Regions from separate parts of the Raoultella sp. genome, predicted to be linked through region 1. Evidence: predicted binding sites of a transcription regulator. Region 1 holds the regulator's gene; the other holds the start of a gene.
The links. The regulator PurR, encoded in region 1, represses purine synthesis genes. The targets are predictions, from matches to a motif close to CANGCAAACGTTTGCNTG.
Positions count from the first base shown of each region.

Region 2: the regulator PurR is predicted to act here: its motif matches at 2,283-2,300, upstream of ACZAHD_RS08460 (nucleobase:cation symporter-2 family protein).

Region 1 covers NZ_JBCNNS010000080.1:9,383-14,187, reverse strand. Annotated here, with positions in the region: gene punC (purine nucleoside transporter PunC) at 1-443, opposite strand, end outside; gene punR (DNA-binding transcriptional activator PunR) at 553-1,464, shown strand; gene purR (HTH-type transcriptional repressor PurR) at 1,489-2,514, opposite strand; gene cydH (cytochrome bd-I oxidase subunit CydH) at 2,811-2,900, shown strand; gene ACZAHD_RS14715 (MFS transporter) at 3,064-4,230, shown strand; gene sodB (superoxide dismutase [Fe]) at 4,270-4,805, opposite strand, start outside.
Region 2 covers NZ_JBCNNS010000034.1:15,433-20,237, reverse strand. Annotated here, with positions in the region: gene ACZAHD_RS08475 (MIP/aquaporin family protein) at 1-250, shown strand, start outside; gene glpK (glycerol kinase GlpK) at 272-1,783, shown strand; partial or broken gene ACZAHD_RS08465 (sodium/glutamate symporter) at 1,937-2,064, opposite strand; gene ACZAHD_RS08460 (nucleobase:cation symporter-2 family protein) at 2,352-3,743, shown strand; gene ACZAHD_RS08455 (AsmA family protein) at 3,889-4,805, shown strand, end outside.

The DNA of each region.
Region 1 (4,805 bases):
GGTGCCAGCGCTGGCGATAAGCCCACCAGCGGCATAATGGTGGCGAAAATACGGTTAGTGTGCTGAGCGGGGTAATAATCCGTGACCATCGCCTGCCAGGTCACCGCTGCGGCACAGACGCCGATTGCCTGAATAAAGCGCAGCACCAGCATCAGGGTGGCATCACGCACCCACAGCATCCCCAGACAGCTGATAGCGAAGATAGCCAGCCCGGTCAGCAGAATTGGTTTACGTCCGTAGCGGTCCGAGAGCGGGCCCCAGAACAACTGTCCGATGGCGAAGCCGGCGAGGAACAGACTCAGGCTGGCGCTGACCGATGCCGCAGAGGTATTGAGATCCTGCTGAATAGCCGAAAAGGCCGGCAGATACATGTCGGTGGCCAGGAAACCCAGCACGCTGAGTCCCGCCAGCCACACTAAAAATCCTTTCCCGGGTTGTTGCATAACATTCTCTTATAGATGCAGATATGATGCCGCAGAGTGTAGGGAGTGCATTCTGGCTTGTGAAACGCTAATATTTGCTACATGCATTCAAAATTTTTGCAGGCAGAATATGTGGTCCGAATACTCACTCGAAGTTGTTGATGCTGTAGCCCGCAACGGCAGCTTTAGCGCAGCGGCGCAGGAACTGCACCGCGTACCTTCGGCGGTCAGTTATACTGTACGTCAGTTGGAAGAGTGGCTGGCGGTACCGCTGTTTGAACGCCGCCATCGCGATGTCGAATTGACCCCCGCCGGGCTCTGGTTTTTACAGGAAGGACGATCTGTTATCAAAAAAATGCAGATCACTCGCCAGCAGTGTCAGCAGATAGCCAACGGTTGGCGCGGTCAGCTGTCGATAGCCGTGGATGACATCGTTAAACCAGCCCGTATGCGGCAGATGATTGTCGATTTTTATCGTCACTTTCCGGATGTCGAGCTGATTGTTTTTCAGGAGGTCTTCAACGGCGTCTGGGACGCGCTGGCCGACGGACGCGTGGAACTGGCTATCGGAGCAACCCGTTCGATTCCGGTAGGGGGGCGCTACGCCTTTCGTGATATGGGGATGCTGAGCTGGGATTGCGTGGTGGCGAGCCATCATCCGCTGGCGCAGATGACCGGGCCGCTCAGCGATGACGTGTTGCGCAACTGGCCGTCGTTGGTCCGGGAAGATACCTCTCGCTCATTGCCGAAACGCACGACCTGGCTACTGGATAACCAGAAAAGGGTGGTGGTGCCGGACTGGGAATCATCGGCCACCTGCCTCTCGGCGGGATTGTGCGTAGGAATGGTGCCGAGCCATTTTGCTCGCCCCTGGATTGACCGTGGCGAATGGACCGTGCTGGCGCTGGAAAATCCGTTCCCGGACGCTGCGTGTTGCCTGACTTGGCAGCAGAGTGACGCCTCACCGGCCCTTTTGTGGCTGCTGGATTATCTGGGGGACAGTGAAACGTTAAACCGGGAGTGGCTACGGGCGCCGGAATAGACATAGCCGGCGCCGCACGATTGATTAGCGACGGTAATCGACGAACGGGCCGTCGACGACGGAGCGGCGCTCTACCAGTCGCGGGTGAACCTCGATCGACTGGGACTCTTCACGTTTGTTGACGATACGATCCATCAACATATTGAAGGCCGCTTCCCCCAGCGAATCTTTCGGCTGATGGATGGTGGTCAGCGCCGGGCTGAAATAGCGGGCGTTACGCACGTTATCATACCCGATCAGCGAAATGTCCTGCGGTACGCGCAGACCCATCTCATCCGCAGCACAGATTGCGCCCATCGCCATGATATCGCCGCCGCAGAAGACCGCCGTCGGGCGATGCTGCTGGCTGAGGATCTGCTGCATTGCACGGTAGCCGGATTCAGGCTCGAAGTCCCCCTGAACAATCCAGCTTTCCGGAACGGCAATCTGCGCTTCTTCCATGGCTTTCATAAAGCCGGCCAGGCGCCCGGCGCCGGTGTTACGTTCCAGCGGGCCAGGGATCACGCCGATCTCGCGGTGGCCGCGTTCGACCAGGTAGCGCCCGGCCATATAGCCGCCTTCGAAGGCGTTATCGATCACCGAATCGGTGAAGTCGGCTTTGGATTCACCCCAGTCCATGACCACCATCGGAATATGGCGGTACTCTTCCAGCATGCGGAGCACCGATTCCGGGTATTCAGAACACATAACCAGCATGCCGTCGACACGCTTTTGCGCCATCATCGACAGATAGGCCTGCTGTTTTTCGGGATCGTTCCACGCATTGCCCAAAATCAGAGTATAGCCTTTCTGGAAACAGCTCTTTTCTACAGATTCAATAATCTCAGCGAAATAGGCCGCTTCGCTGCTGGTGGCCAGCAGACCGATCGATTTGGTGTGATTAACCTTCAGGCTGCGAGCAACGGCGCTTGGAGAATAGTGCAGCTCTTTGATCGCCGCCCACACGGCGTTGCGGGTTTCTTCCGCCACGAAACGGGTTTTGTTAATTACATGTGATACTGTTGTAGTGGAAACGTTTGCGCGCTTCGCTACATCTTTAATTGTTGCCATTACTTCTCACTCCAGACCTTGACCTGATCGTCTGATTATCGATACGTAAACGTTTGCCTGTACACACCCTGAATACAATTTTCAACATTGCATCACGTCGGGAAAACGACACAGAACGACAGGAAGGGGTCAATGGCCGATACGCTTTCAAATTAGCGTGGGATTTTGTCCGATCTTGCGGCAAAGGGGAAGAGCAAAAATGTGCATCACCCTAAAACATGGAAGATTTTTGTGCGATATTGTGCAAAAATGAGCAAGCTCACTTTTCGTGTGGGGATAACTGGGGAGAAAAATTGATGGATACCGATTTAAAGTTTTCGCTGACGACAACGATTATTGTCCTGGGGCTCATCGTGGCCGCCGCCCTGACCGCGGTACTGCACTGATTTATCCGGGGGAGAGGCCCCTTTCCCCCGATATCCCGCCATTATTATCAATTTCGCAAAAATCTTTTGCCATTTCGTTTACTTTTGTTTTTTTGTGATTGATGTCATGCTTTTGACTTCTGATGAGATACCGTTGCCGATGACGGTCTGCTGGAGTCATTGAATGAAAATCAACTTTCCCTTGTTAGCGCTGGCGATAGGCGCGTTTGGTATTGGTACCACGGAGTTTTCCCCGATGGGGCTGCTGCCGGTGATTGCCAAAGGCGTCGACGTGTCAATTCCGGCGGCGGGAATGCTGATCAGTGCTTATGCGATCGGCGTGATGGTCGGGGCGCCGCTAATGACTTTGCTGCTCTCTCATCGCGCGCGCAGAAATGCACTGATTTTTCTGATGGCGATCTTCACGCTGGGTAACGTCCTCTCCTCAATGGCGCCGGATTACACTACGCTACTGATTTCACGCATTATCACCAGCCTTAACCACGGAGCTTTCTTCGGCCTCGGTTCGGTGGTTGCGGCGAGCGTGGTGCCGAAACACAAACAGGCCAGCGCGGTGGCGACCATGTTCATGGGGTTGACCATCGCTAATATTGGCGGCGTTCCGGCGGCGACATGGCTTGGCGAAACCATCGGCTGGCGGATGTCGTTCCTCGCGACGGCAGGTCTGGGACTGGTGGCGATGGTTAGCCTGTGGTTCTCGTTGCCTCAAGGCCGCGCTGGTGAACGTCCGAACGTAAAACAGGAGCTTTCCGTGCTGGTTCGTCCGCAGGTGCTCTCCGCGCTGCTGACGACTGTGCTGGGGGCCGGTGCCATGTTTACCCTCTACACCTATATTTCACCTGTACTGCATACCATTACGCACGCCTCGCCGCTGTTTGTCACCGCCATGCTGGTGTTGATTGGCGTCGGCTTTTCGCTGGGTAACTATCTGGGCGGTAAATTCGCCGACCGTTCCGTCTCCGGGACGCTGAAGGGATTTCTGCTGCTGCTGATGGTTATCATGCTGGCAATTCCGCTGCTGGCGCAGACGCAACTGGGGGCCGCTATCAGTATGGTAGTCTGGGGGGCGGCGACTTTCGCCGTGGTTCCGCCGCTGCAAATGCGGGTGATGCGGGTAGCCCATGAAGCGCCGGGGCTCTCTTCGTCGGTCAATATCGGGGCATTTAACCTCGGCAATGCGCTGGGCGCGGCAGCCGGCGGTGCGGTGATTTCCGGCGGGCTGGGCTATGCCTTTGTGCCGGTGATGGGGGCGATAATTGCCGGGGTGGCGCTGCTGCTGGTGCTGGTTGGCGGGCGTTCACAGCCGGAAGAGGCGTTGGTCGAACCGTAGGTATATTCGCAGAAGGGTTGCCCCTTCTGCGTTCGCGTTTTAGGCCGCCAGATTGGCCGCCACAAACTTCCAGTTTACCAGCGCCCAGAAGTGCGCCAGATAGTCAGGACGGGCGTTACGGTAGTCGATGTAATAGGCATGTTCCCAGACATCCACGGTCAGCAGCGGTTTGGCGTCGCCGGTCAGCGGCGTGCCAGCGTTGCTGGTGGAGACAATGCTCAGGCTGCCATCGGCATTTTTAACCAGCCATGTCCAGCCTGCACCAAAGTTCTTCGCTGCCGCGTCGGTAAATTTCGCTTTGAAGTCTGCGAAGCTGCCGAAGGACTGATTGATGGCAGTCGCCAGCTCACCTTCCGGCTCGCCGCCCGCATTCGGCGCGAGGCAGTTCCAGTAGAATGTATGGTTCCAGACCTGGGCCGCATTGTTAAAGATACCACCTTCGGAAGCGCGGACGATCGCTTCTAAAGATTGACCTTCAAACTCGGTGCCTTTGATCAGGTTATTGAGGTTGGTGACATAGGCCTGGTGATGTTTGCCGTAGTGGTATTCCAGGGTTTCTGCGGAAATGTGCGGCG
Region 2 (4,805 bases), on a different contig from region 1:
ATTTGCCATGAATCCGGCCCGCGACCTCGGACCAAAAACATTCGCCTGGCTTGCCGGCTGGGGCGACGTCGCTTTCACCGGCGGTAAAGATATTCCTTATTTCCTGGTGCCACTGTGCGCACCGGTAGTGGGCGCCGCGCTGGGCGCGTTCAGCTATCGTAAGTTGATCGGCCGCCATCTGCCTTGCGACACCTGCGTCGTGGAAGAGAAAGAGAGCACCTCGACAACACAACACAACGCTTCGCTGTAATCTGACTACGGGACTCATACTATGACCGACAAAAAATATATCGTTGCGCTCGACCAGGGCACCACCAGCTCCCGGGCCGTTGTGATGGATCACGATGCCAATATCGTCAGCGTGTCGCAGCGTGAATTTGAACAAATTTATCCGCGTCCAGGCTGGGTTGAGCATGACCCGATGGAGATCTGGGCGTCACAAAGCTCCACGCTGGTTGAAGTGCTGGCAAAAGCCGATATTAGCTCCGACGAGATCGCCGCTATCGGCATCACCAACCAACGTGAAACCGCCATTGTGTGGGAACGGGAAACCGGTAAACCGATCTATAACGCTATCGTCTGGCAATGCCGCCGTACCGCAGAGATCTGCGAGCAGCTCAAACGTGACGGCATGGAAGAGTACATTCGCAAGGCCACCGGCCTGGTGGTTGACCCGTACTTCTCCGGCACCAAGGTGAAATGGATTCTCGATCATGTGGAAGGCGCCCGCGAGCGGGCAAAGCGCGGCGAACTGCTGTTCGGAACCGTGGATACCTGGCTGGTGTGGAAAATGACCCAGGGTCGCGTCCACGTAACCGACTACACCAACGCCTCGCGGACCATGCTGTTCAACATCCACGATCTGGACTGGGACGACAAAATGCTGGACGCGCTGGATATTCCGCGCGCGATGCTGCCGGAAGTCCGCAAGTCTTCCGAAGTTTACGGTCAAACCAACATCGGCGGTAAAGGCGGCACGCGTATTCCTATCGCCGGTATCGCCGGTGACCAGCAGGCAGCGCTGTTCGGCCAGCTGTGTGTCAAAGAGGGGATGGCGAAAAACACCTACGGCACCGGCTGCTTTATGCTGATGAATACCGGGGAAAAAGCGGTAACCTCAACGCATGGTCTGCTGACTACGATCGGCTGCGGCCCACGCGGGGAAGTGAACTATGCGCTGGAAGGCGCGGTCTTCATGGCTGGCGCCTCCATTCAATGGCTGCGCGATGAAATGAAGCTGATCAACGACGCCTTCGATTCCGAGTATTTCGCGACGAAAGTGAAAGACACCAACGGCGTGTATGTGGTTCCGGCCTTTACCGGCCTCGGGGCACCATACTGGGACCCGTATGCGCGCGGCGCCATCTTCGGCCTGACGCGCGGCGTGAACGCCAACCATATTATTCGCGCCACGCTGGAGTCTATCGCCTATCAGACGCGTGATGTCCTGGAGGCCATGCAGGCAGATTCAGGGATTCGTCTGCACGCCCTGCGTGTCGACGGCGGTGCCGTGGCCAACAACTTCCTGATGCAGTTCCAGTCCGATATTCTGGGCACCCGCGTAGAGCGCCCGCAAGTGCGTGAAGTAACGGCGCTGGGCGCAGCTTACCTCGCAGGTCTCGCCGTTGGCTTCTGGCAAAATCTGGATGAGCTGCAGGAGAAAGCGGTGATTGAGCGCGAGTTCCGCCCGGGGATCGAAACCACCGAACGTAACTACCGCTACAACGGCTGGAAAAAAGCGGTGAAACGCGCGCTGGCGTGGGAAGAACACGACGAAGCCTAAGGTTTGGGCTTAATCCCGGATAAGGCGCTTATCGCGCCTTATCCGGGCGCCCCCCAAAACCGCACGACACCGTAGCCCCGGTAGGCGCAGCGCGACCGGGGAGAAGTCAGGGGCCGTAGGAAAAAGCCGGGCGTTCCCGGGTGGCATTAACCGGAGGCCGCCCGCGATGGGTTCAGGAATGGGGTATTTTTCAGGAAAGGGACATTCTGGACGAGCTGTCTGCCCAACAGCAGCACCAATGTTGCGGCAACGAGCGTCGATAAGGTATCGAGGTGAAACATAAAAAGAGCGCCTTAAAGGCACATGATCCATTCATACGCGTCGGTATTCCCGGTATCGATTACTTCTCATCTTGCGGAATCGAAGGGGAATTTTAAGTAGAATCACGCAAAAAATGACATAAAAGGATATTTTTGTTTCAATATTGATGCAATAAATTATACAAAATGTTAATTAATAATCACCCCAGGTTTATTGTATAAATATTTCTCAGCAAACAATGGCAAACGTTTGCTTTTGCACTACAGTCCGATAAAATTCCCGCTTTGCCACCTTGGGATTGTTTGTGATGTCCGTTAACACCGCCGATTCAGAAGCTGCGCAACCGGTTGCGCATAAAACAACCAGCGAATTAATCTACCGCCTCGAAGACCGCCCGCCGCTGCCGCAAACCCTGTTCGCCGCCTTTCAGCATCTGCTGGCGATGTTTGTCGCGGTCATCACGCCGGCGTTGTTAATCTGTCAGGCGCTGGGCCTTCCGGCTCAGGACACACAGCACATCATCAGTATGTCGCTGTTCGCATCCGGTGTGGCATCCATCATTCAGATTAAGGCCTGGGGACAGGTCGGGTCCGGCCTGCTCTCTATTCAGGGCACCAGCTTTAACTTCGTCGCTCCGCTGATTATGGGCGGCACCGCGCTGAAAACCGGCGGCGCCGACGTGCCAACGATGATGGCCGCGCTGTTCGGCACCCTGATGCTGGCAAGTTGCACAGAAATGGTCATCTCGCGCATCCTGCACCTGGCCCGACGGGTTATTACGCCGCTGGTCTCCGGGGTCGTGGTGATGATTATCGGTCTGTCGCTGATTCAGGTCGGGTTGACCTCCATCGGCGGCGGCTACTCCGCGATGGCCGACCATACCTTCGGCGCGCCAAAAAACCTGCTGCTGGCGGGCATCGTTCTGGCGCTGATCATTATTCTTAACCGCCAGCGCAACCCGTATCTGCGCATCGCGTCCCTGGTTATCGCCATGGCGGCAGGATATCTGGCGGCCTGGCTGCTCGATATGCTACCAGCCAACAGCGCCCCGACGAACGACAGCCTGATTATGGTGCCTACCCCGCTCTATTACGGCCTGGGTATCGACTGGAACCTGCTGCTGCCGCTGATGCTGGTGTTTATGATTACCTCGCTGGAAACCATCGGCGATATCACCGCCACGTCTGACGTGTCGGAACAACCGGTCTCCGGCCCGCTGTATATGAAGCGCCTGAAAGGCGGCGTGTTGGCTAACGGCCTGAACTCCTTTGTCTCCGCCGTCTTTAACACCTTCCCGAACTCCTGCTTCGGCCAGAATAACGGCGTGATTCAGTTGACCGGCGTCGCCAGCCGCTATGTCGGCTTCGTGGTGGCGCTGATGCTGATCGCGCTGGGGCTGTTCCCGGCAGTCAGCGGCTTTGTCCAGCATATTCCGGAACCGGTGCTCGGCGGCGCAACGCTGGTGATGTTCGGTACTATCGCCGCATCCGGGGTACGTATCGTCTCCCGCGAACCCCTGAACCGCCGGGCGATTCTGATTATCGCCCTGTCGCTGGCAGTTGGTCTTGGCGTCTCCCAGCAGCCGCTGATTCTGCAGTTTGCCCCTGACTGGCTGAAGAACCTGCTCTCCTCGGGGATTGCCGCCGGCGGCATCACCGCGATTGTTCTGAATCTGATTTTCCCGCCAGAGAAAAACTGATCCTCTTTGACGCTCCGGCCGCGCGATGCTGGCCGGGGCGCAAGTATCATTAACCGCTCATCATCTCATTACACAATTCCTGTCTTGAGGATTGCGCATAATTCGGGCATAACAGCCTTATGTGCCTCGCTCAGGATCGAAGACCATGAAATTTCTAAGAAAGCTGATTCTCTGGCTGCTGATTGCCCTGCTGGTGGTGATTATTGCCGCTTACTTCCTGCTGCAAACTCAGTGGGGCGGGCGCCAGGCCAGCGCCTGGCTAAGCGACGGTACCGGCTGGAAGGTCTCTTTCAACAAAATGGAGCATAATTTCTCCTCGCCAATGCACCTGAAACTGCAAAACGTCACCCTCGGCCGCGACGGTAAACCTGCGACTCTGGTGGCGCAAACGGTGGATATTGGTTTTAGCAGCCGCCAGTTTAGCGACCCGCTCCATGCTGACGAAATCGTCCTCAGCGATGGCACGCTGAATTTATCTCCTTCCTCTGCGGCGCTGCCGTTCGCCGCCGACCGTTTACAGTTGCATAATATGGCGTTTAACAGTCCGGAAACCGGCTGGTCGCTGAGCGCGCAGCGTGTCGACGGCGGCGTCAGCCCCTGGGCGCCGGAAGCGGGCAATGTGCTGGGTAAAAAGGCCCAGATTCAAATGAGCGCAGGCTCGCTAAACCTGAACGGCGTTGAAGCCAGTAACGTGCTGATTCAGGGAAGCCTTGATAATGGCGAAGTGACGTTATCTACGCTGGGCGCCGATATTGCACGCGGGACGCTGACCGGCAACGCCAGACGCAACGCCGACGGCAGTTGGCTGGTAGATAATCTACAGCTCAACGAAATTCGCCTGCAGAGCGATAAATCGCTGGCAGAATTCTTAGCCCCGCTGACCAGCTTCCCTTCGCTGCACATTGGCCGTCTCGACATGACCGATGCCCATCTGCAGGGGCCGGACTGGGCGGTAACCGATCTCGACCTTAACCTGAGAAACCTGACACTGAGCCAGGGCGGATGGCAAAGCGATGACGGCACCCTGTCGATGAACGCCAGTGAATTTATTAACGGGTCGCT